Regions from separate parts of the Geobacillus sp. FSL K6-0789 genome, predicted to be linked through region 4. Evidence: riboswitches for the same ligand, from Rfam matches in the RefSeq annotation. Region 4 holds a riboswitch; each other region holds the start of a gene.

What was found. Region 4 has a riboswitch for S-adenosylmethionine ahead of NSQ51_RS04610 (IS1182 family transposase). Riboswitches for the same ligand answer to the same signal wherever they lie in the genome.
Positions count from the first base shown of each region.
Region 1: linked by a shared signal. The riboswitch ahead of NSQ51_RS03575 (bifunctional homocysteine S-methyltransferase/methylenetetrahydrofolate reductase) and the one ahead of NSQ51_RS04610 (IS1182 family transposase) in region 4 are both predicted to bind S-adenosylmethionine.
Region 2: linked by a shared signal. The riboswitch ahead of NSQ51_RS02450 (phosphoadenylyl-sulfate reductase) and the one ahead of NSQ51_RS04610 (IS1182 family transposase) in region 4 are both predicted to bind S-adenosylmethionine.
Region 3: linked by a shared signal. The riboswitch ahead of NSQ51_RS14330 (methionine ABC transporter ATP-binding protein) and the one ahead of NSQ51_RS04610 (IS1182 family transposase) in region 4 are both predicted to bind S-adenosylmethionine.

Region 1 is NZ_CP151966.1:681,677-686,988, forward strand. It holds gene NSQ51_RS03575 (bifunctional homocysteine S-methyltransferase/methylenetetrahydrofolate reductase) at 1-1,643, opposite strand, end outside; SAM riboswitch class I at 1,713-1,814, opposite strand; gene NSQ51_RS03580 (zinc-ribbon domain-containing protein) at 1,947-2,330, opposite strand; gene NSQ51_RS03585 (hypothetical protein) at 2,632-2,802, shown strand; gene NSQ51_RS03590 (uberolysin/carnocyclin family circular bacteriocin) at 2,866-3,096, shown strand; gene NSQ51_RS03595 (hypothetical protein) at 3,164-4,783, shown strand; gene NSQ51_RS03600 (stage II sporulation protein M) at 4,797-5,306, shown strand.
Region 2 is NZ_CP151966.1:483,844-489,155, reverse strand. It holds gene NSQ51_RS02460 (low molecular weight protein-tyrosine-phosphatase) at 1-486, opposite strand, end outside; gene NSQ51_RS02455 (DUF1128 domain-containing protein) at 690-914, shown strand; SAM riboswitch class I at 1,042-1,148, shown strand; gene NSQ51_RS02450 (phosphoadenylyl-sulfate reductase) at 1,271-1,978, shown strand; gene NSQ51_RS02445 (inorganic phosphate transporter) at 1,994-3,067, shown strand; gene sat (sulfate adenylyltransferase) at 3,099-4,259, shown strand; gene cysC (adenylyl-sulfate kinase) at 4,272-4,883, shown strand; gene cobA (uroporphyrinogen-III C-methyltransferase) at 5,036-5,312, shown strand, end outside.
Region 3 is NZ_CP151966.1:2,684,267-2,689,578, forward strand. It holds gene NSQ51_RS14320 (MetQ/NlpA family ABC transporter substrate-binding protein) at 1-107, opposite strand, end outside; gene NSQ51_RS14325 (methionine ABC transporter permease) at 123-791, opposite strand; gene NSQ51_RS14330 (methionine ABC transporter ATP-binding protein) at 781-1,809, opposite strand; SAM riboswitch class I at 1,898-2,007, opposite strand; gene NSQ51_RS14335 (hypothetical protein) at 2,081-2,425, opposite strand; gene NSQ51_RS14340 (thioredoxin family protein) at 2,579-2,893, opposite strand; gene NSQ51_RS14345 (toprim domain-containing protein) at 2,890-3,249, opposite strand; gene NSQ51_RS14350 (DUF2553 family protein) at 3,421-3,561, opposite strand; gene gcvH (glycine cleavage system protein GcvH) at 3,635-4,018, opposite strand; gene NSQ51_RS14360 (arsenate reductase family protein) at 4,112-4,489, opposite strand; partial or broken gene NSQ51_RS14365 (3-hydroxyacyl-CoA dehydrogenase NAD-binding domain-containing protein) at 5,140-5,312, opposite strand, start outside.
Region 4 is NZ_CP151966.1:869,930-875,241, forward strand. It holds gene mtnA (S-methyl-5-thioribose-1-phosphate isomerase) at 1-656, opposite strand, end outside; gene mtnK (S-methyl-5-thioribose kinase) at 726-1,913, opposite strand; gene NSQ51_RS04610 (IS1182 family transposase) at 2,060-3,610, opposite strand; SAM riboswitch class I at 3,795-3,963, opposite strand; gene NSQ51_RS04615 (carbon-nitrogen family hydrolase) at 4,057-4,872, opposite strand; gene NSQ51_RS04620 (pyridoxal phosphate-dependent aminotransferase) at 4,969-5,312, shown strand, end outside.

The DNA of each region.
Region 1 (5,312 bases), 190 kb from region 4:
CGGGCGCGAATCTCGTCAGAGAGCGTAATGCCCGGCACTTCATGATGCAAAAAGTCGGCGTTGCGCGCGCTCACAAGCGGCATAATGCCGATGTAAATCGGCGTGTCAAGATGCTTGGTTGCTTCGTACACTTCAACGATTTTCTCTTCCGAGTAAATCGGCTGGGTCAAGAAATAGTGGGCGCCGCATTGAATTTTTTTCTCCATTCGCTCAACTGCTTTATCCAAATGGCGGACGTTCGGGTTGAACGCAGCGCCGATCGAGAAGTTCGTTTTTTGCCCAAGCGGTTTGCCCGAGTACGACAGCCCTTCGTTAAACTGGCGGATCAAGCGGATCAAATCGAACGATGATAAATCATACACCGACGTTGCTCCTGGGAAGTCGCCGATTTTCGACGGGTCGCCGGTAATGGCGAGCACGTCGGTGATGCCGAGCGTATGCAAGCCCATCAAATGCGACTGTAAGCCGATCAAATTGCGATCGCGGCATGTAATATGCACAAGCGGGCGGATGCCGAGTTGCTCCTTGATGATCGTGGCGACAGCGGCGTTGCTGATGCGCGGCGTGGCGAGCGAGTTGTCGGCCAACGTCAGCGCATCGATGCCGGCGTCATGGAGCGCTTTCGCCCCAGCAAGAAACTTGTCAATGCCGAGTTGCTTCGGCGGATCTAGCTCCACAATGACCGAGCGGTACGTGCGGGCGAGCTCGGGAAGCGGAGTCGGCGCGGGCCGATCGGCTTGCACCGATACAGATGCCGTGCGCCGCTTCACCGTTTTTTCCGTCACCGGCGTCCGGTCGGCGAGCGCCTTTGCCATTGCCTCAATATGTTTCGGCGTCGTGCCGCAGCACCCGCCGATCAAGCGCACCCCTTGGTCGCGGAACGCTTTGGCTGTTTCCTCGAAATATTCAGCGTTCGTCTCATAGACAAGCCGGCCATCGCGGTAATCCGGGAGGCTCGCATTCGGATACGCCGACAAAAACGCCTGCTTCGGCAGCGGCACTTCCTCGAGCGACCGAAGCATATGATATGGACCGAGACGACAGTTCAGTCCGACGACATCGGCCCCGAGCGCCTCCAGGCGGATAAGGGCGTCCGCGAGCGGCGTGCCATCTTGCAAGACGCCGACTTCATGGAGCGAGACGTGAGCGATAATCGGCAAGTCGGTCTCTTTGCGGGCGATGGCAAGCACCGTCTCCAACTCTTCCAAATCGTAATACGTCTCGAGCAGCACGCCGTCGACTCCTTCAGCCATCAGGACAAACAGCTGCTCGCGAAACGTCCGTTTCACTTCTTCAAGCGTGACGACGCTTTTGTTTAACGTGCGCAGCCCCCCGATCGTTCCGAGCACGTATGCCCGCCCGTTCGCCGCTTGCCTGGCGAGCCGCACCGCCGCGCGGTTGATGGCCGGCACCTCATCTTCAAGGCCGTAGCGGGCGAGTTTCACATAGTTGGCGCCGTATGTATTCGTCTGAATGACATCGGCGCCCGCGGCGATATACGCTTCATGAATATGAATGATTTCGTCTGGATTCGATAGATTCAATTCTTCAAAACAACGGTCGACGCCATGCGAATATAACAGCGTCCCCATCGCTCCGTCGGCGATGAGAATGCGTTGTTTCAACTCATCGAGCAGCCCCACGTTTGATTCCCCCATTTCGTTGTAGTAAAAGAAAAAAGCCTTCTAAGAAGAAGACTTTTCGTTCGCTTCTTCTTATCTTCCAGGCTTCCGCCTGTCTGGATTTAGCACCTTGGCCGCGGCCAGGTTGCTGAGGGTTCACCAGGCCATTCCCTCCCCCTCTCTTGATAAGAATGCCGGTATGCAATTGTGCGGTGACGTTTTGATGATTACTATATAATTTAATGTATTTTTCGAAATTATTCAATACGGTGAAGAAGGAAATTTCAAAAGTTAAAGAGATTCAGATAAAAAGAGCGGCTCGCGTCAAGGGCTCGGTGCTTTCCCGCATCGGGGGCAAAACTGAAAATCACGCTGCACATGTTCTCCGCAGTATGGGCAATACTTGTTTGTTTTCTCTTTGCCTCCAAATCGGACGTTCAGTGGGTCGGGCTCTTCCTCGCTGACGACAATGTCCAATAAGGACATGCGTTGTTTTCCCGTCGCATTTTTGTAATGGTAAATTGCTTGAAATACACCGATGGCGATGACGACAAGGCCGAAAAACGGAAAAAAGCGGGCGGCGGGAAACGGCGAGTCCGCGGTGATGGAGAAGGTCATCACCATCCAAAAGATGCCGAACAACACAGCGGCGATGCTGCCGAACAGCCCTTGCATCGACGGGACGCGGCCGGGTTTGATGCTTTTCAAGTGGATTCCTTCTCCATTCGTTTCATGTTGGTTGGGATTATTATACCATATGATGATGTAGGAAACATGGGATGACGTAATAAAAAAGAAGCATTGTATCTCCTCCCTTACCTTGTACTAATCTCTTAAAAGCATCTCTGTTTCATGTCAATAGCACGAAATATGTCGAAATATGTAAAAAAAGATAAAATTATCGAACGATTTCTCTTCTTTTTTTTTTTAGAGTCAAGGTGTATAATTAAAATGGATGATATTAACAAGGAATTTACTAGAAACCGCATCGCAGACAGGAGTGAAGTGGGTGAAACAATGGTCGTGGCCGTATTTTATTCTGATTAGCCTGCCGCTTGTTGTGTTGATTGGAGTTGCTTTTCGCCTAAAAGCGGCCAGCATGCCCATCAAAATAGGATTTATTGTATTGGTGCTGCTTTACGGCGGGGTTTATTCTCGTTTAGTGCGAAGGATGAGATAGACACAGAATGTTTTTGAAAAAAGTTTTGATCGATTATCATTTACTGGAAGGAGGTGATAGGTTATGAGTTTGCTGGCGCTTGTTGCCGGGACGCTCGGCGTGTCACAGACAATCGCGACGACGGTTGTTTCGATTGTGTTGACCGGCTCCACTCTCATTTCTATTATTCTTGGGATCACCGCTATTTTGTCAGGTGGAGTCGACGCCATTTTGGAAATTGGGTGGTCAGCTTTTGTCGCGACGGTGAAAAAAATAGTGGCGGAACGAGGAAAAGCAGCAGCGATTGCATGGTAAAAGGCAAAACGGCAGGGGAAAAACTCCCTGCCGTTCCTAATGAGTAAATCAATGTGGGGGAAGAGAAATGAAACTCGTATGGCTGTTATATCAACAACGACAACGAAGCAGTTTGGAGCCGTTGCAGAGAAAATCGCCTTTTTCCCCGAAGATGACCATGTTCTTGGTGGAAGCGGCGAAATGGCTTGTTTCATCGGCTGTGGTTGTAGCCTTTTGTGCTCGATCCTCGACGCTGTTTCGCCCTTCTATGGTTATGGGAGCTCTTTTTTTCATGTCTGTCAGTCCTTTCATAGGAGTTTTGCTTGAGTCCAAAGAGGCATTGCAACGTCAATACCATTATCATTATGTGCGTCTGTCTGGAGTGCGGGATGACGAGGTGTGGCAGCGATTGCTCAAAATCCACTATGCTGTGTCTCTTCTGCGGCTATTGCCGATTTGGTTGCCTCCTTCCATTGGGTTGATGATGATGTTCGGGATCACAGGCGCATCATTCGTATGGTTTGGACATACGATGTTGTTGCTTCTTTATGTGACATCGCATATAGTGCGTGGCTCAACTTTTAGAGCGATAGGCGCATTTTCTGCCTTTTTCTTTCGAATGGCATCATTCGCGATTGGTTATGTCGTGCTTGCGGCGATTGTGCCGTTGCTGCAATTGTCCCGCCAAGCGGTTCGAATGTATGGGTTGTCGCTCTCTTACCTTGTGTATATGGATGGTTATGTTGCTCATTGGCAACAGCTGTTTTATGAACGCATGACAAGTTGGAGGGAAGGGTGGTTATTTTCAAGTACAACTTTATCATTCATCGGTGCTGGATTCGCTCTGTTGGCTTTGATTTGCTTTTCTTTCACTCGTGCGTCTCATTCTGACAAGACAGCGTACATGCTATATTCATGGCATCAACGTGTCATAGAGTCGTTAAAAATTCGCAGCACGAATAATGCAATTTTATATAAAGATCTTTGTCTGTTAACACGCCAAGCCCGTGAGTTGACGAAACCGCCTTGGTCGCTATTTTTGCCAGGGGAATGGTTTTTGGTCGCAGGAGCGAATTTGGCGCTGTTGCCGATTGTTCATAACGGGTCGATCATTTTGTTTTTGTTTATGTTTGAAATGTATATCGTCATGACAGGGACGTTGCGGGCCATTACCGACGTCTTTCGCGACATTTTTCAGTTTGAAAGCGAGATGGAGCGTCTCACTGTGTTTCGTCTTCTTTCTCCACCTCCTCTTGTACCGTTAATCGAAGCGAAATGGACGCTGCTTGAGCGATTAGGCGTCTACCCATGCATGACGGCAGTAGGATTGCTACTTCTCGAATACATAGGATTATTGGGGATGCGTGGAGGGCTTTGGGCAGCAATGGGAGCTGTGGTGATGATGCCCGTCTATTCGCTTGTTGTCAAGCGGATTTTGCGCACCGATTATGAAGTATTCTGCCTTGTTTTAGCCAGCGGTGAGCAGGCGGCATTGACATCTCCGCGTGATTATGCGGGGTATATGGTGATTGCGGCCGGAAATCATTCGTTTCATCGCTTGTTGATTTACATAACCGTTTTTTCATCGCTTCTTTCTGCCTTTTTTATGCTTTTGAAAGGTTGGAGTTGGGCATGTTACAGCGTTTTGTTTGTCTTGATGCTGTACCTTGTATTATGGAATAGTTCTCAATATGCTCGGCGCACGTGAGGAGGCATTTGCGGTGATCAGACGAGCGATTCACACTCATTTGCCGTATATGTTATTGTCGTTAGGTGTGTACATTGTATGTTTTGCTTTTGGAGCAGTGATTTTTTCACAAAAGCTTACGATTCATCCGACTTCCATGGCGTTTTGGACCACTTTAGGCCACAACTTGATGGTTGGAGCCATTTTGATGGTTGGCGGATGGCTGACGCTAGGAATGGCCAATACCCTTTATCTCGGTTACAACGCAGCAATGCTAGGCGTGATCGTGAGAGGAGTCGCCACAGGATATGGCATGCAGCCGTTGATGACCGGTGTCTTTCCTCACGCGATTCCTGAAATCATCGGCCATATCTTGTTTTGTACATTAGGGTACGAGACATGGCGGTTTCTTCAAATCGTCAAAAAAAGAGCAAGAGGAGAAGAAGAAACGCTCTATATACGGGATATCCTCTTTTTACTAGTGCTGGCGGTCGCGCTGCTCATCATCTCAGCATGGTTGGAATCAACGGTGTCTCATGTATAAAAATAG
Region 2 (5,312 bases), 390 kb from region 4:
TTTTCTTTCCCTAGGGGCCAGCCGATGATCGCGGACGATCGCGTCAAGCAAATGCTCGCAGCCGGAGCGAATCAAGCGGTACACTTCGGCAAAATTCCCGGTATAATACGGATCCGGCACATCGTCTTTTTCCCGATCCGGGACAAAATCAAGCAGCCGGGCGATCACCGCCGGCGAATTCGGCCCGGCGAGCCGGCGCAAATCGCTCAAATTGGCGGCGTCCATGGCGATGATGTAATCAAATTCCTCCAAGTCGCGGCGCCCGACTTGCCGGGCGCGGATGCCGGAATAGTCAATGTCGTTTTCACTCAAAATCCGCCTTGTCCCCTCATGCGGCGGCTCCCCGACATGCCAGCTGCCCGTTCCCGCTGAATCAACGACAATCTGTCCGTCAAGCCCCCGTTCGTTCACCAAATGACGGAATACCGCTTCCGCCATCGGCGAACGGCAAATGTTGCCGAGGCAAACAAACAACACTTTGACCATCGAAGCAGCCACTCCTTTCCATCCCGTTTTCTTGGCATTAGTTTTCCCTTTTCATCCAAGCGCTTGATAGCTGCTTTCTAGCAGCTCGTGCACATGCACCTATATTTTACCACCTAACGCTGGCGCGGACTATATTGCCTCTCCCCTTTTTCACCGCCGGTGTGGTACAATACATGATAACCTGCCACGAAAGGAGCGAAACCATGGATTTATCGAAACCGTCCGCAGAAAACGTCGAATATATCGTTGAACAACTGAAGAAAAAATTAAAAGTGCTCAATTTTGATGCGATTAAGCCGGCCCATTTTTCCGAGGCATGGTATGACGAACTGAAAGACATTTACGACATGGTCATGAAGCGTGAAACGTTCAGTTCAAGCGAAATACAGGCCATTGTTGAGGAGCTCGGAAGCCTGCGCAAGCGGTAATCCTCTCCTTCCGTCACCGGATGGAAGCATCGCGAAGCTGCCTATGTATATAAAAAAATTCCTATCGAAAAACTAGGATTGACATTAGCGCCAATTGTGTTAAAATTTAATCAATATAAATTACATACGCTTATCAAGAGCGGGGGAGGGACTGGCCCGATGAACTCCGGCAACCTGCCGCGTTTGGCAAGGTGCTAATTCCAGCAAAATGGGATCCATTTTGGAAGATAAGGCGTCCCTCGTTCTTCCGCTCTTTCCGAAATGGAAGGGGCGTTTTTATCGCCAGGCTGCCCGTTGCCGGATGAATATCCGACTAATTATGTTGATTTTCTTTGTTTTTTAAGGAGGGGGAAACGATGCTCACATATGACCAATGGGAAACGGCCGAAAAACCGTCTTTTCCGTCCGATGATGAAACGAAAGGGGCGTTGGCTGTCCTTGCTTGGGCGTACCGCGAATACGGCGATGACATTGTCTATGCGTGCAGTTTCGGCATTGAAGGGATTGTGCTCATTGATTTGATTTTCCAAGTCAAGCCGGATGCGGAAATCGTCTTTTTGGATACAGGGATGCATTTCCAAGAGACGTACGACACGATCGCGAACGTACAGGAAAAATACCCGTCGCTCCGCATCGTGATGAAACAGCCGCACTTGACGCTGGAGGAGCAGGCTGCACAGTTCGGCGATGAACTATGGAAACGCGATCCGAACAAATGCTGTGAGTTGCGCAAAGTCATTCCGCTGCGGGAAGTCTTGACCGGCGTCACCGCCTGGATTTCCGGCTTGCGCCGCGAACAGTCGCCGACGCGGCGCCATGTCGAGTACATCAATAAAGACGACAAATTCCGCTCCATTAAAGTGTGCCCGCTCATTCATTGGACGTGGAAAGACGTTTGGAATTACGTATATAAACAAGGTCTTCCGTACAACGTGCTCCATGACCGGGGCTACCCGAGCATCGGCTGCGCCCCTTGCACAGCGCCGGCATCGGATCCGAACGATTTGCGCTCCGGGCGCTGGGCCGGCCAGGGGAAAACGGAGTGCGGGCTCCATCTCACATAAGGGGAGAACAACTATATGCTCCTTGCCATTGCCTTTATTGTGTCCTTTTTCTTCGCCATGAACATCGGGGCGAGCGGCGCGGCCGCCTCGATGGGCGTCGCGTACGGGTCGGGCGCCATTCCGAAAAAGTCGATGGCCCTCCTTCTTTGCGGCATCGGCGTGTTTCTCGGCAGCCTTGGCGGCGGAGAAGTAGTGAAAACGATCGGGTCGGGCATTATTCCGTCTTCGATCCTCACCGTCAAAATCGTCGTCATCATTTTAACGGCGGCGGCCATTTCACTTTTTGCGGCGAACATCATGGGCATTCCGCTCTCGACGAGCGAGATCACCGTTGGATCAGTCGTCGGTGTTGGCATCGCCTATCAGGCGTTGTACTTTCATAAGCTGCTGTTTATCGTGTCGGTATGGATCGTGATCCCGATCGTCGCCTTTTCGTTTACGCTGGCTGTCGGCAAATGGTTTTTGACGCTCAAGCGAAAATATCCGCAGCTTGAACAAGGGCGCTGGCAAAAAACATTCATGGCCTTGCTCGTTGTCACGGGCTTTCTCGAGGCGTTTTCCGCCGGCATGAACAATGTGGCCAATGCCGTCGGGCCGCTCGTCGGCGCCGGGCTGATGGCGGTCGGGCCGGCAACTATCTTCGGCGGCTTGTTTGTCGCTGCCGGCGCCCTGTTGCTTGGGCATCGCGTGTTAGAAACAAACGGAAAGAAAATTACAAACTTCTCCCCGTTTGAAGGAATCGCCATTTCCGGCACGGGAGCCGTGCTCGTCATCATTTCGTCGCTGTTTGGTTTGCCTGTTCCGCTTACGCAGATTACGACATCGGCGATCATCGGCATCGGCACGGCGAAAAGCGGGATGTCGATTTGGCAAAAGCGGATTGTCGTGCAACTGTTGAAAGTGTGGTTTGTTTCGCCAATATTTTCCCTTGTCATTTCGTACAGCCTTGTGAAACTGTTGCTTGACAGCGATGTTTACACGGTGATTGCCATCTTCAGCGTCTGCCTGGCGACGCTTGGCGTCATCAGCTTAAAAAAAACAGTCGCCGAAGAAGAGCGTTCGCTTCATGAACATGGCGGCGGCATTTAATGAACATCTATCAATCTAGGAGGTTATGAACATGAGTTTGAGCATTCCGCATGGCGGCACATTGATCAACCGTTGGAATCCGGATTACCCAATCGATGAAGCAACGAAAACGATCGAGCTGTCCAAAGCCGAACTAAGCGACCTTGAGCTGATCGGCACAGGCGCCTACAGCCCGCTCACCGGGTTTTTAACGAAAGCCGATTACGATGCGGTCGTAGAAACGATGCGCCTCGCTGATGGCACTGTCTGGAGCATTCCAATCACGCTGGCGGTGACGGAAGAAAAAGCGAGTGAACTCACTGTCGGCGACAAAGCGAAACTCGTTTATGGCGGCGACGTCTACGGCGTCATTGAAATCACCGATATTTACCGCCCGGATAAAACGAAAGAAGCCAAGCTCGTCTATAAAACCGATGAACTCGCTCACCCGGGCGTGCGCAAGCTGTTTGAAAAACCAGATGTGTACGTCGGCGGAGCGGTTACGCTCGTCAAACGGACCGACAAAGGCCAGTTTGCTCCGTTTTATTTCGATCCGGCCGAAACGCGGAAACGATTTGCCGAACTCGGCTGGAATACCGTCGTCGGCTTCCAAACACGCAACCCGGTTCACCGCGCCCATGAATACATTCAAAAATGCGCGCTTGAAATCGTGGACGGCTTGTTTTTAAACCCGCTCGTCGGCGAAACGAAAGCGGACGATATTCCGGCCGACATCCGGATGGAAAGCTATCAAGTGCTGCTGGAAAACTATTATCCGAAAGACCGCGTTTTCTTGGGCGTCTTCCAAGCTGCGATGCGCTATGCCGGTCCGCGCGAAGCGATTTTCCATGCCATGGTGCGGAAAAACTTCGGCTGCACGCACTTCATCGTCGGCCGCGACCATGCGGGCGTCGGCAACTATTACGGCACGTATGATGCGCAAAAAATCTTCTCGAACTTTACAGCCGAAGAGCTTGGCATTACACCGCTCTTTTTCGAACACAGCTTTTATTGCACGAAATGCGAAGGCATGGCATCGACGAAAACATGCCCGCACGACGCGCAATATCACGTTGTCCTTTCTGGCACGAAAGTCCGTGAAATGTTGCGTAACGGCCAAGTGCCGCCGAGCACATTCAGCCGTCCGGAAGTGGCCGCCGTTTTGATCAAAGGGCTGCAAGAACGCGAAACGGTCACCCCGTCGACACGCTAAAGGAGGAGCGAGATGAGCACGAATATCGTTTGGCATCATACATCGGTGACAAAAGAAGATCGCCGCCAACGCAACGGCCATCATAGCGCCGTCCTTTGGTTCACCGGCCTGTCCGGATCCGGCAAATCGACGGTGGCGAACGCCGTCTCCAGACGGCTGTTTGAGCTTGGCATTCAAAATTACGTTCTCGATGGTGACAATATCCGCCACGGGCTCAATAAAGACCTCGGCTTTTCCGCCGCCGATCGGACAGAAAACATCCGCCGCATCGGCGAAGTCGCCAAACTGTTTGTCGACAGCGGCCAGTTCGTGTTAACGGCATTCATTTCGCCGTTTGCCGAAGACCGGGCGCTCGTTCGCCGCTTAGTCGAGGAAGACGAATTCATTGAGATATATGTCAACTGCCCGATTGAGGAGTGCGAGAAGCGCGATCCAAAGGGGCTGTATCAAAAAGCGCGCCGCGGGGAAATCCGCGAATTCACCGGCATCGATTCGCCGTATGAAGCGCCGGAAGCGCCGGAGCTGACCATCGAAACGCATCGTTATTCGGTGGACGAATGTGTCGAGCAAGTGCTCGCGTATTTGCGGGAGCGCGGATTCATCCCCGCATTGGAAACCCATTAACGATACCGTGTTTCCCACTCGAAAAAAGAGTGGGAGACGATTTTACAAAGTCGTTTTCATGCCACGGCCAGGCGTTTACAATGAACATCAACGGAACGTTTGCGCTGCTGCCGGCAGCTGACGGGATCACGACAGAAAGGGCTGAAACAACGATGGGGAAAGTATATTTGGTCGGGGCCGGCCCCGGCGATCCGGAACTCATTACCGTCAAAGGGTTGAAATGCATTCAACAAGCCGACGTCATTTTGTACGACCGCCTCATTAATGAGGACTTGCTGGCATATGCCAAGCCAGACGCTGAACTCATTTTTTGCGGCAAGCTGCCCGGCTACCATGCTATGCAGCAGGAAACGATCAACCGTTCACTCGTTCTGCATGCAAAAAAAGGAAAAACAGTTGTCCGTTTAAAAGGCGGCGATCCGTTTGTGT
Region 3 (5,312 bases), 1.3 Mb from region 4:
AATTTGCCGTCTTTGCCGCCTTCCGCGCTGTCGTTATTGTTGCCGCCGCATGCCGCCAAAGCGAGCACGAGAATGGCGGCGAGCAACACACCCAACCATTTCTTCATCAGTTGTTTCCCCCTTTATCGTTTATCGATTTTCGAAGTGACAAAGTCACCGATCAGCTGAATGATAAATACAATGACCAACACCAATACGGTTGCGACAAATGTCACATCGTTATGGTTGCGCTGGAACCCTTCCAAATACGCCAAGTTCCCAAGCCCGCCGGCGCCGATGGCTCCAGCCATCGCTGTATAGCTGACGAGCGACACCGCCGTCACCGTAATGCCGGAGACAAGCGCCGGCAATGACTCCGGCAGCAACACTTTCCAAATGATCGTCCACGTTGAGGCGCCCATCGCTTGGGCTGCTTCGATGACGCCTTTATCAATTTCGCGAAGGGCAATCTCCACCATGCGGGCGTAAAACGGTGCGGCCCCAATGATCAAAGCCGGCAGCGCCGCATTGGCGCCAAGCATCGTCCCGACGAGCCAGGTGGTAAACGGAATGAGCAAAATGATCAAAATAATAAACGGAATGGAGCGGAAAATGTTCACAAACGCCGCAATCACGGTATTGACAAACCGGTTTTCCCATAGGTTGCCCTTCGCTGTCAAAAATAGAAGCAAGCCAAGAACGATTCCGAGAACGAAAGTGGCCGCCACCGCCACTCCCGTCATATACAGCGTCTCGACCGTCGCCGCCCACATCGTCTCCCATTGGACGTTCGGCAGGAGGTTAGCGAGCATCGTGAATCACCTCCACCGCCACCTGCTGGCTTTGAATGTAGCCAAGCGCCCGGTCAATTTCATCCGCCGCCCCATTGATGTGCACAAACAGCACCCCATAAGCGCCTTGATGGGTTTGCGAAATTTTCCCTTGCAAAATATTCATATCGACGGCAAATTGCCGCACGACCTGGCTGATGAGCGGCTGGCCGGCCGCCGCGCCGACAAACGTCAGCTGCGCGATCAGCCCGCTCGGGTATTGGCCAAACAAATGGGAAATCGCCTCTTCCGTCTCTTCCGGCTCGACGAGCTGCTTGACGAACCGCTTCGTGATCGGCTGCTGCGGGTTGCGGAACACGTGCAACACGTCGCCTTGCTCAACGATTTTGCCGTTTTCCATCACGGCGACGCGGTCGCAAATTTTGCGGATGACGTGCATTTCATGGGTGATCAGCACGATCGTCAGCCCGAGCCGCTTGTTGATGTCAACGAGCAAGTCCAAAATCGCATCGGTCGTCTGCGGGTCCAACGCCGATGTCGCCTCGTCGCAAAGCAGCACTTTCGGGTTGTTGGCGAGCGCCCGGGCAATGCCGACACGCTGCTTTTGCCCGCCGCTCAACTGCGACGGATACGCCTCTTCCCGCCCCGTGAGCCCGACGAGCTCGATCAATTCATCGACCCGTTTTTGCCGCTCCGCTTTCGGAACACCCGCAATCTCGAGCGGAAACGCAATGTTTTCCCGCACTGTGCGCGACCAAAGCAAGTTGAAATGTTGGAAAATCATCCCGATCTCTTGACGCGCCTTGCGCAGCTCCCGCCCTTTGATGCGCCCCATGTCGCGGCCGGCGACGACCACCCGGCCACCCGTCGGCTTCTCGAGCCCATTGAGCAAGCGGATGAGCGTACTTTTCCCCGCGCCGCTGTAGCCGATAATGCCGAAAATTTCCCCTTCGCGAATCTCAAGCGACACATTGTCGACGGCCGTGACCGAGCCGTTAGCCGCTTGATAGATCTTTGTCACATGTTCGAGTGTAATCATCGTTTCACCTTCCTCCCCAAGGCGGCGGAGCGCAAAAAGAAAACCTTTCTGCCCGCAGAGAACAGAAAGGTATTGTGCACCATTCCGTCTCTTATCTCTCAAAGCAGGCCGCTTTGTGTGAATTGGCACCTTTTCAGCGCACGCGCTGACGGTTGCCGGGCTTCATTGGGCACATCCCTCCACCTCTCTTGATAAGAGCGCAACAATCGCCTATTCGATTGACTACAACTGTGATTGTATCACCTTGTGTCGAACATTGTCAATAAAAATTTCACCCAACATGCCGATATGGCTTAGCCAAATGGAGGAGCGACTCAAGCAGCAACAGATGACGAAAGCTTCCCGATACATGCACTTCGCGCAGCCGGACGAGCTGCTGCAGCTTCAGCTCGCCGTCTAAAAGCGAGCAAAGTGCTTTTTTGGAGCCGTGCACCGTCAAGACGTTCCGTTCATCAGGTTCCCTTCCGGCAGTAAGCTCCTTGCCGAGCGCCACCATGGCGGTCTCTTCCTCGCTTTCAAAGCGAACATACAGCTGCTCATCCGGCAAAATCGGCAACAAATGGCGCAACGTTTGCATCCGTTCCATAAACTGTCCTACCAACTCGCACATTTCCATTGAGCATCCTCCCCCCATCTCCTTTGTCCTTTTATTTCCATGCCGAAGGGGGAGAATCCTTTACAAAAATCTCGACAGCCGCCGTGGCGAACCAACGCCGTTTTTGTCATTTCCCATGAAATGTGTCAAACGGCGTCAAAAAATGGCGGATCGTCAACGCGGCAAACGGGCGCGGATTGCTTCGTACAAATAAGGGACCGAATGGAACGCATACCATTTGCCGATGATCTCTCCGCCGGCGAAAAGAAGCAAGCACGGAACGCTTTCAATTTTCCACGCCGCCGCCTGCTCGGGGATGTAGTTGATGTCCGTTTCGCAAAACGGTATGTCCGGAAACAATTGTTCTAGGACAACAAGCATGCGCCTCGCCAACTGGCACGTGCCGCACAGTGGGGTATACAACGAAAGAGCGAGAAGCGGCTCCCCTTCCACCATTCGCTTAATATCGTTTCGACCGATTGTGTTCACTCGCCTCTTCCTCTCATGAACGATTCGATACGGACGTCAAAATGGGCGCGCAGCAGCACATGCGCCAAATGCCAGATCGGGGCGGCGGCCACTTCGCGATACGCCCGGTCAATGTAAATATGCCCTGCTTCCGGAAACACCCGGCGGAACTGCCGGCGCAATTTTTCCCCCGCCTCGTCGGCATCGGCGAGCACGTACACATCCCGCCCTTCGAGTTCATCGGCCAGCTCCTCAAGGCGCGCATCGCTGATCGTGCCGTTCGTGCAAATGATGACAACCGGCTCGTTCAGCACGGCCGCCACTTTTTCCTTATCTGACCGCCCTTCCACAATAATCACTTTTTCCACCTGTCGCATGTCCGACCCACCTAACGTGAATGAGGATACAATATTGTATGGCAACAGAAAAGCAACGGCCATCCGCCGTTGCCTCCTAACACCAGCCCGCCTCCCCGTCGCAGTCGACATATTTTTGATCCGGTTCAACGGTAGCGGTGACCCATTTTCAAATTTTCCCATTTGTTCGCTTTATCCGTTTTTCCACGCTACAGCCGCAGGAAGCGGAAGGCGGCCGATGAGCTCGCCTCCCTCGTACAGTTCGATCGTGCGGCCGTTCCATTTGCCGGTGACCCGGTCCGTGACATCCAGTTGCTTCGTTTGCAACACCATCACGAGCACCCCTTTTTCATCACATTCCGGTATGTATAGGGGGCCCGGTTCGAAGCGAACTTTGCAGGAACGTTTATCCTTCGTTGATCATCGCTTCGTATTGTTCGGCCGTCAACAAGTTGTCCACTTCACTTAAGTCTTTCGGCTCAATAACGATCATCCATGCTTTTTCATACGGTGATTCGTTCACATATTCCGGATTGTCGTTCAACGCTTCGTTCACTTCGACGACCGTGCCGCTGATCGGCGCATACAATTCCGAGACGGTTTTCACCGACTCAACGCTGCCGAACGGCTCGTTCGCTGTCAGTTCCGCGCCGACTTCCGGCAGCTCGACAAACACGATGTCGCCCAGCTCCGATTGGGCGAAATCGGTGATGCCGATGCGCACTTTATCCCCTTCGACGCGCACCCACTCATGCTCTTTCGAATAACGGAGTTCTTTCGGCGTGTTCATTAAATCCCTCCAGTGCGGCAAGTTGTGTTCTTTTTCATCATAACCGATTTTTCGCCAAAACTCACTGAATTCATTTCATTTCGGCCAAATTTTTTATGTTTCCGTCGAAACGCGCCCGGCAAAACACGATTCGTAGTCTTGTTCGCGGAATCCGACCACGACCCGCTCGCCGTCCGTTAAAATCGGCCGCTTGACGAGCATGCCGTCCGAGGCGAGCCACGTGAGCATCTCGTCTTCCGAGGCGCCATCGAGCTTGTCTTTCAATCCGAGTTCGCGGTATTTCATGCCGCTTGTATTGAAAAATTTTTTGAGCGGCAGCCCGCTTTTTCGATGCAAGTCGGCGAGCTGTTCTTTCGTCAGCGGCTCGTCGACCAAATGCACCGTTTGCACCTCAATGCCGTGTTCATCGAGCCAACGCTTCGCCTTCCGGCACGTTCCGCATTTTGGATACCAGTAGAGCGTCAGCGCCATCCGCATTCCTCCCTTTCATTCGACGGCTTGGAATTCATGGAAAAAGAAGCACCAGGCAAACGCCTGGCACTTCCCATTATCACACAATATACCGTTCCGCTTCAATGAGGGCGGCAGCCGCCTCGCGTTTTTTCGCGATCACATTGATCGGCGTATGGCGCGTAAACCGGCGGAGAGCGGCGAGCATCATCCGCAGCGTGTCGCCTTGTTCGACGGCGACAAGCGTTTCTTTCGCATGCCCCTCAATTTCATCCTATTTCGCGCAGGAGACTCCCACTTCAACGACCAAAGGGAGTAAGTGGGAGAGGAATGCGCGTTCCCCTTTTCTTTTGTGTATGATATAATAAAGGCGTGGAGAAAACCGTTTAATAAAGGCACTCCAATAACGGCTACTCGATGTATGGAGTTGGTTACAGGAAACGTTGTAACCGTAAAACATCGAGCGTAGGTCCGTCTGTTGTGTGTGGAATCCAAGTACTGCCAACAGACAGACCGAGAGAATCGGTAACGATGCAGGCATGACCTGCGTCGTTGGGTAGTTGTCAACCTGCCCTGATGCAACCCCAAGTCAAGGAAGGAGGACGAAGTCCGCTTGTACTTCTGGGGAGTTGCAAGCCCCCACTTCAAGCGTTAGCTAAGTGGGGGTAGTTGACATAGGCGACCACATCCGGATCGGTATGCTCCGTCGGGATGATTTCAAGCAGCTTCAAATAGCGCGGCGGATTGAAGAAATGCGTGCCTAAAAAGTGTTTTTTGAAATCATCCGAACGCCCCTCCGCCATCGCAGCGATCGAGATGCCGGATGTGTTCGAGCTGACGATCG
Region 4 (5,312 bases):
TCCGTAATAAGCGTGACGTCGACGCCTGCTTGCATCAGCTCCCAGGCGGTCAGACGCGCTCCTTGCAAAACGGGGCGCGTCTCAAGGGCGTACACGGATAACTCGATCCCTTTCTCTTTCGCCAAATAAAACGGGGCGAGCGCCGTGCCGTAGCGGGCGGTGGCGATCGAGCCGGCGTTGCAAATCGTCATCACCCGCTCGCCTGGGCGAAAAAGCGATAACGCATGTTCGCCGATGCGGCGGCAGACATCTTCGTCCTCGATTTGGATGCGTATTGCCTCGTGAATAAGCACCGTTTTCGCTTCGTTGACTGAGGCGGCGTCTTTGGCGGCGGCAGTGAGCCGGTCAAGCGCCCAAACCAAATTGACGGCCGTCGGGCGGGCGCTTGCCAAATAATCGCGGTCTTGCTTTAGGCGGCTATGGAACTCGTGGACCGTTTCCGCTTTATAATGCGAGGCGGCGAGCGCCAGACCATAAGCGGCGGTGATGCCGATCGCCGGCGCTCCGCGCACTTTCAGCGAGGCGATCGCATCGTACACGTCTTCAAGCGTATGCAGGTCGATATATTCTGTTGCCAATGGCAATTTTTGTTGGTTTAAAATCGTGATATGCGTCTCGCGCCACTCGACAGAGCGCGGGATGGCAAAGGTGTCCATCGTCGTCTTCCTTTCTTTTCACATTTTCCGTTGATCCGGGCCGGCACTGGGCCGGTCGTCGCCGTGTTACTATTCGGTTTCTGCAAACACTCGGCGGAAGCCGTCCGTTCCGGTCAGCTCGTTGCGCTCGACAATTAGGCGGCGGCCGAGGCGGAGCGCGTGTCGTTTGGCGGCAAGGCGGGCTTTTTTCTGCTCGATGCCGTCAAGGTCGGCCACATGGGCGAGGCCGATCGTCCGGCGGATGACTTCGCAGCCGGCAAAGCCGACAGCATCGATGAACGCATGCCGGAGCACTTCGTCAAGCAAGCCCGGTGTTGCGGCGTACGTCTCGATGCTTTTGGTGCGCCAAAGCTCCGAGAATATGGACGCAAAGACGTCCCAGGTCCGGTCGATGTGATCAAAGAGCGGTTGGCGCTCAACGTCAGGGCGGGACAACGCATTTAACAGCAAGTTGGCGAAAAACTGTCCAAGGTCAAAGCCGATCGGGCCGTAAAAAGCGAATTCCGGGTCGATTACTTTCGTTTCGTCGGTGCTTGCGAAAATGCTGCCGGTATGCAAATCGCCATGCAGAAGCACATCGGCTTCGGTTAAAAACTTGCGCTTCAACTTCGCCGCTTCCAAACGGAGGCGGTCGTCATTCCAAAGCGTTTCGACGTCCGGCCGCAGCTCGTCTTCGAAGTTGTTCGTGTCATGGTCGAAAAATGGATCGGTGAAGACGAGATCTTCGGTGATTTTGCACAGCTCCGGATTGACGAAGCTTTGCGCCAATTTCTTTTTCTCTTGCTGGTTCATGCCGAAATCGGATGTGTAAAACGCTGTTTTGGCGATAAATTCGCCGATATGCCGGGACAAAAGCGGAAATGTTTTCCCTTCGATCAACCCTTTGCGGGCGATTTGCAGACGGGACAAGTCTTCCATCACGGTAATGGCAAGCGATTCGTCAGAATAGTAGACGTTCGGCACGTATTGCGGTACATAGCTGGCAAACGTGCGCAACGCGTTGCTTTCAATAACCGCGCGCTTTAACGTGAGCGGCCAGCTTTCGCCGACGACTTTCGCGTACGGGAGCGCCTGTTTGATGATGACGCCTTGCTTCGTTTCCTGATCGACGATATGAAAGACTAAGTTTAAGTTTCCGTCGCCGATTTCGCGGCACACAAGCGGCGCCCCGTCTCGGAATAGGCCGAGGCGGACGGCGAGGGCGGTCGCTTTTTGTTCGGTGAGCGGTTCGTAAACAGTGGATTGGACAATCGTCATTTTCACGTTCCCCCTTTAGGTTTTGGCAAATGAAAAAGGGGCTGACCCAAAAGTCCGCCAAAAAGCGGACTTTTGGAGTCAGCCCTCTCTGGTTTTTGTATATTTTACCAAACGGAACAAAATTCCGACTCTGTTCTCCCCCTCATTTACGCCACCAAGGACAATTGCTTGTCCCTAGCGGCTTTTTTGAGAAGATTGTGGGCAGCACAAACCAGCCCCCATTCGATGGAAACTTTTTGGAGGCCTCGCAGGACAAAGCGACGAAACCCGCGATTTTGTTTGATTTGCCCAAATACACTCTCAATGTCGGTTTGGCGTTGGCGGTATCGGGCTTGCCCTTCTTCACTCTCCAACCGTTCGCGGGCTTTCTGTTTTTGTTCATGATAGATGGGGTTCCATTGCGTGGTTCGTCCATACTTGGAAGTCGTGCAGGCCGAACGGAACGGACATCCTTCGCATTCATGGCATTGGTAGTGTCGGGTGACCGAGGTGTATCCTGATTCCGTGGTCTGTTTCGAAGTTCCGGTGCGAACCAGCTTTTTCCCATTGGCGCAAATCCAAACGTCTTCTTCTTCCACATAGGTCCAATTCTGCTGATGATGCGGATTTTTCTTGACCTTGCGCGTGTTCTCCTTCTCATACGTATGGTACTTGATCAAGGCCGATATGTGCTTCTCTTCCAGCTTCACGTAGTTCTCTTCCGAGCCATAAGCCGCGTCAGCGATCAAACGTTCGGGTTCCACGCCGTACTTCTCTCGAACGGTCTCCAAATGCGGGAGAAGACAACGAGTGTCGCCCGGCCTCTGATGAAGGGAATACCCCAAAATAAATTGGCCGGAAGAACCCACCTGTACGTTATAGGCCGGCTTGAGCTGGCCGTTTCGCATGTGATCCTCCTTCAACCGCATGAAGGTGGCATCCACATCGGTCTTGGAATAGCTGTTGCGATCCCCGCATACATGGAGTTGGTGTTCATACTTTTCACTGCGGGGCAAGTAGTCCTCCTTCATCTTCTTGATGGCCTTCTTCAACGGTTGGTTGTCCGGCTCGGCCTCCAACCGTTTTTCCCACTCCTCGGTTTTCTTTCGGATTTCTTCTGACGTAAAGGCCGGCGAAGGGTCGATGTCTTCCGCCTTTTCTTCTTCCACGATCGCCTCGATCTGGGCAATCAGCCGATCGACATTGGCTTGGAGTTTCTCCTGGTACTTCTCAGCCGATTTGCGCCAAACGAAGGTGTACCGGTTGGCATTCGCTTCAATTTTCGTTCCATCCACAAAATAATCTTCCATCTTGACATAGCCGTCGGCCACGAGCAGCGTGATCATTTCCCGGAACAGGTCGTCAATCAGGTCTTTCATCCGCTCCGAACGAAACCGATTGATGGAGCGGAAGTCCGGCTTTTGAAATCCACTTAGCCACATGAGGGGAAGGTGGACTTCGAGCTGCCGTGCAATCTCACGGCCATGATACATTTTTTGGGTGTAAGCGTAAAGGAGAATTTTGGTCATCATTTTCGGATGATAGGCGGAGGCGCCCCCTCCTTTGTAGTAAGCAAGAAACGTCTCCATCGGGATGCGTTCAACCATCTCATGAACCACGTGGGCCATGTTATCCCGTGGAATGAGATCGGCGATGTTGCTTGGCAAAGAGAGGTTGTCCATGGTATACTCTTTAAAGGAAATATGATCATGTTTCATAAAAGAATCGCCCTTCTTTCGGTGGTAGTGGTTTTGGTGACTCTATTCTACCAGAAAAAAGGGCGATTCTTCTATATTTGAGGCAAAAAAGTGGGGGCTGATCCCAAAACGCATTCGCGTTTTGGGTCAGCCCCTTGCCTCTTTCGCATACGGAAAGAGGCTTGAAGATGCATCGTCTTCGCGCCTCTTATCTTTCAGAAAGACATCGGTCTTTCTGTTGGACTTAGCACCGTGCCCTGCGGAAGCGGTTCGCTTCCGGCGCCGCCTTTGGCGTGCGCCCTATCTCACGATAGCATTACGGTCGGTTGCTGGGCTTCATTGGGCCAATTCCCTCAGCCAACTCTTGATAAGAGTACCGATCTAGCTATTAAGTTTTTGCAATTTTCACGATGTTAACAATCGTTTGGTTGCTTGATTCGAATGATACAGGTTGGGCTGGCGGATTGTCAATACGTTTTGAAAAATTTTTTTGCCGCCTCTTCATAATCGTGCGGCCGGCGGTCGGCAAACACCGGGATGCGTGCGCGGACGTCCGCAACGAGCGAGGGATCGATGTCGGCCGAGAGAATGCCCGGCTTCTCGTCCGCCTCGGCGATAATTTCGCCCCACGGGTCGATGATGAGCGAATGGCCGGCGAACACGTTGTTCGGGTCTCGTCCGGCCCGATTGCAAGCGACGACATAGCATTGGTTTTCAATCGCCCGCGCCATCAGGAGCGTCCGCCAATGGTGAAGGCGGGGAAGCGGCCATTCGGCGACGACAAACAGCACTTCCGCTCCGGCCAACGCATGGGCGCGAATCCACTCCGGAAATCGGATGTCATAGCAAATGACCCCAGCGCACGGCAGCCCGTCAAGCGAGAACAAGCCTGGCTCGTTTCCCGGCTGCAAATACAAATGTTCATCCATCAATTGGAACAGGTGAAGCTTGCTGTATTCGCCGACGATTTGGCCATGGCGGTTGGCCACGATCATCGTGTTTGTCACGCCGGCGGCTGTTTTTTTGGCGACCGAACCGGCGACGAAATGGACGCCGTACGTTTGCGCCAATCGGGAAGCGAGCGCCTTCGCCCGTTCGGCGCCTTCGTCGGCAATTTCATCCAGGCGCGTCAAATCGTAGCCGGTCGTCCATAACTCTGGCAGCACGATGATGTCAGCGCCGTCTTTGGCAGCGGATTCCACGGCCTGTTCGGCTTGCTGTTCGTTTTTTGCTGGATCGCCAAATGCAATGTCAAGCTGCAGGCAGGCGATGCGGATCGTCATGAGCGTTCACCTCGGAAAAAATTTTCTTTACATTTTGCTTTTAACGATATATGATGTTGCACTAGAATTTCAAGAATGTTTGAGAAGGTGTGGACGATGACGATCGAATTTCCCTTTTCCGAACTGCTTGAACAGCTGCCGAAGCAGTTTTTCGCCTCGCTCGTGGCGAAAGTCGGTGCGAAGATCAAGGCGGGTTATGATGTGATCAACTTAGGGCAGGGCAATCCGGATCAGCCGACGCCAAAGCATATCGTCGAGGCGATGCAGCGGGCGGCGGCCAATCCGAAATACCATAAATATTCGCCGTTTCAAGGCTACTCGTTTTTGAAAAAAGCCGTAGCGGCGTTTTACGCGCGCGAGTACGGGGTGACGATCGACCCGGCCCGCGAGGTCGCCATCTTGTTCGGCGGCAAAGCCGGGCTTGTCGAGCTGCCGCTTTG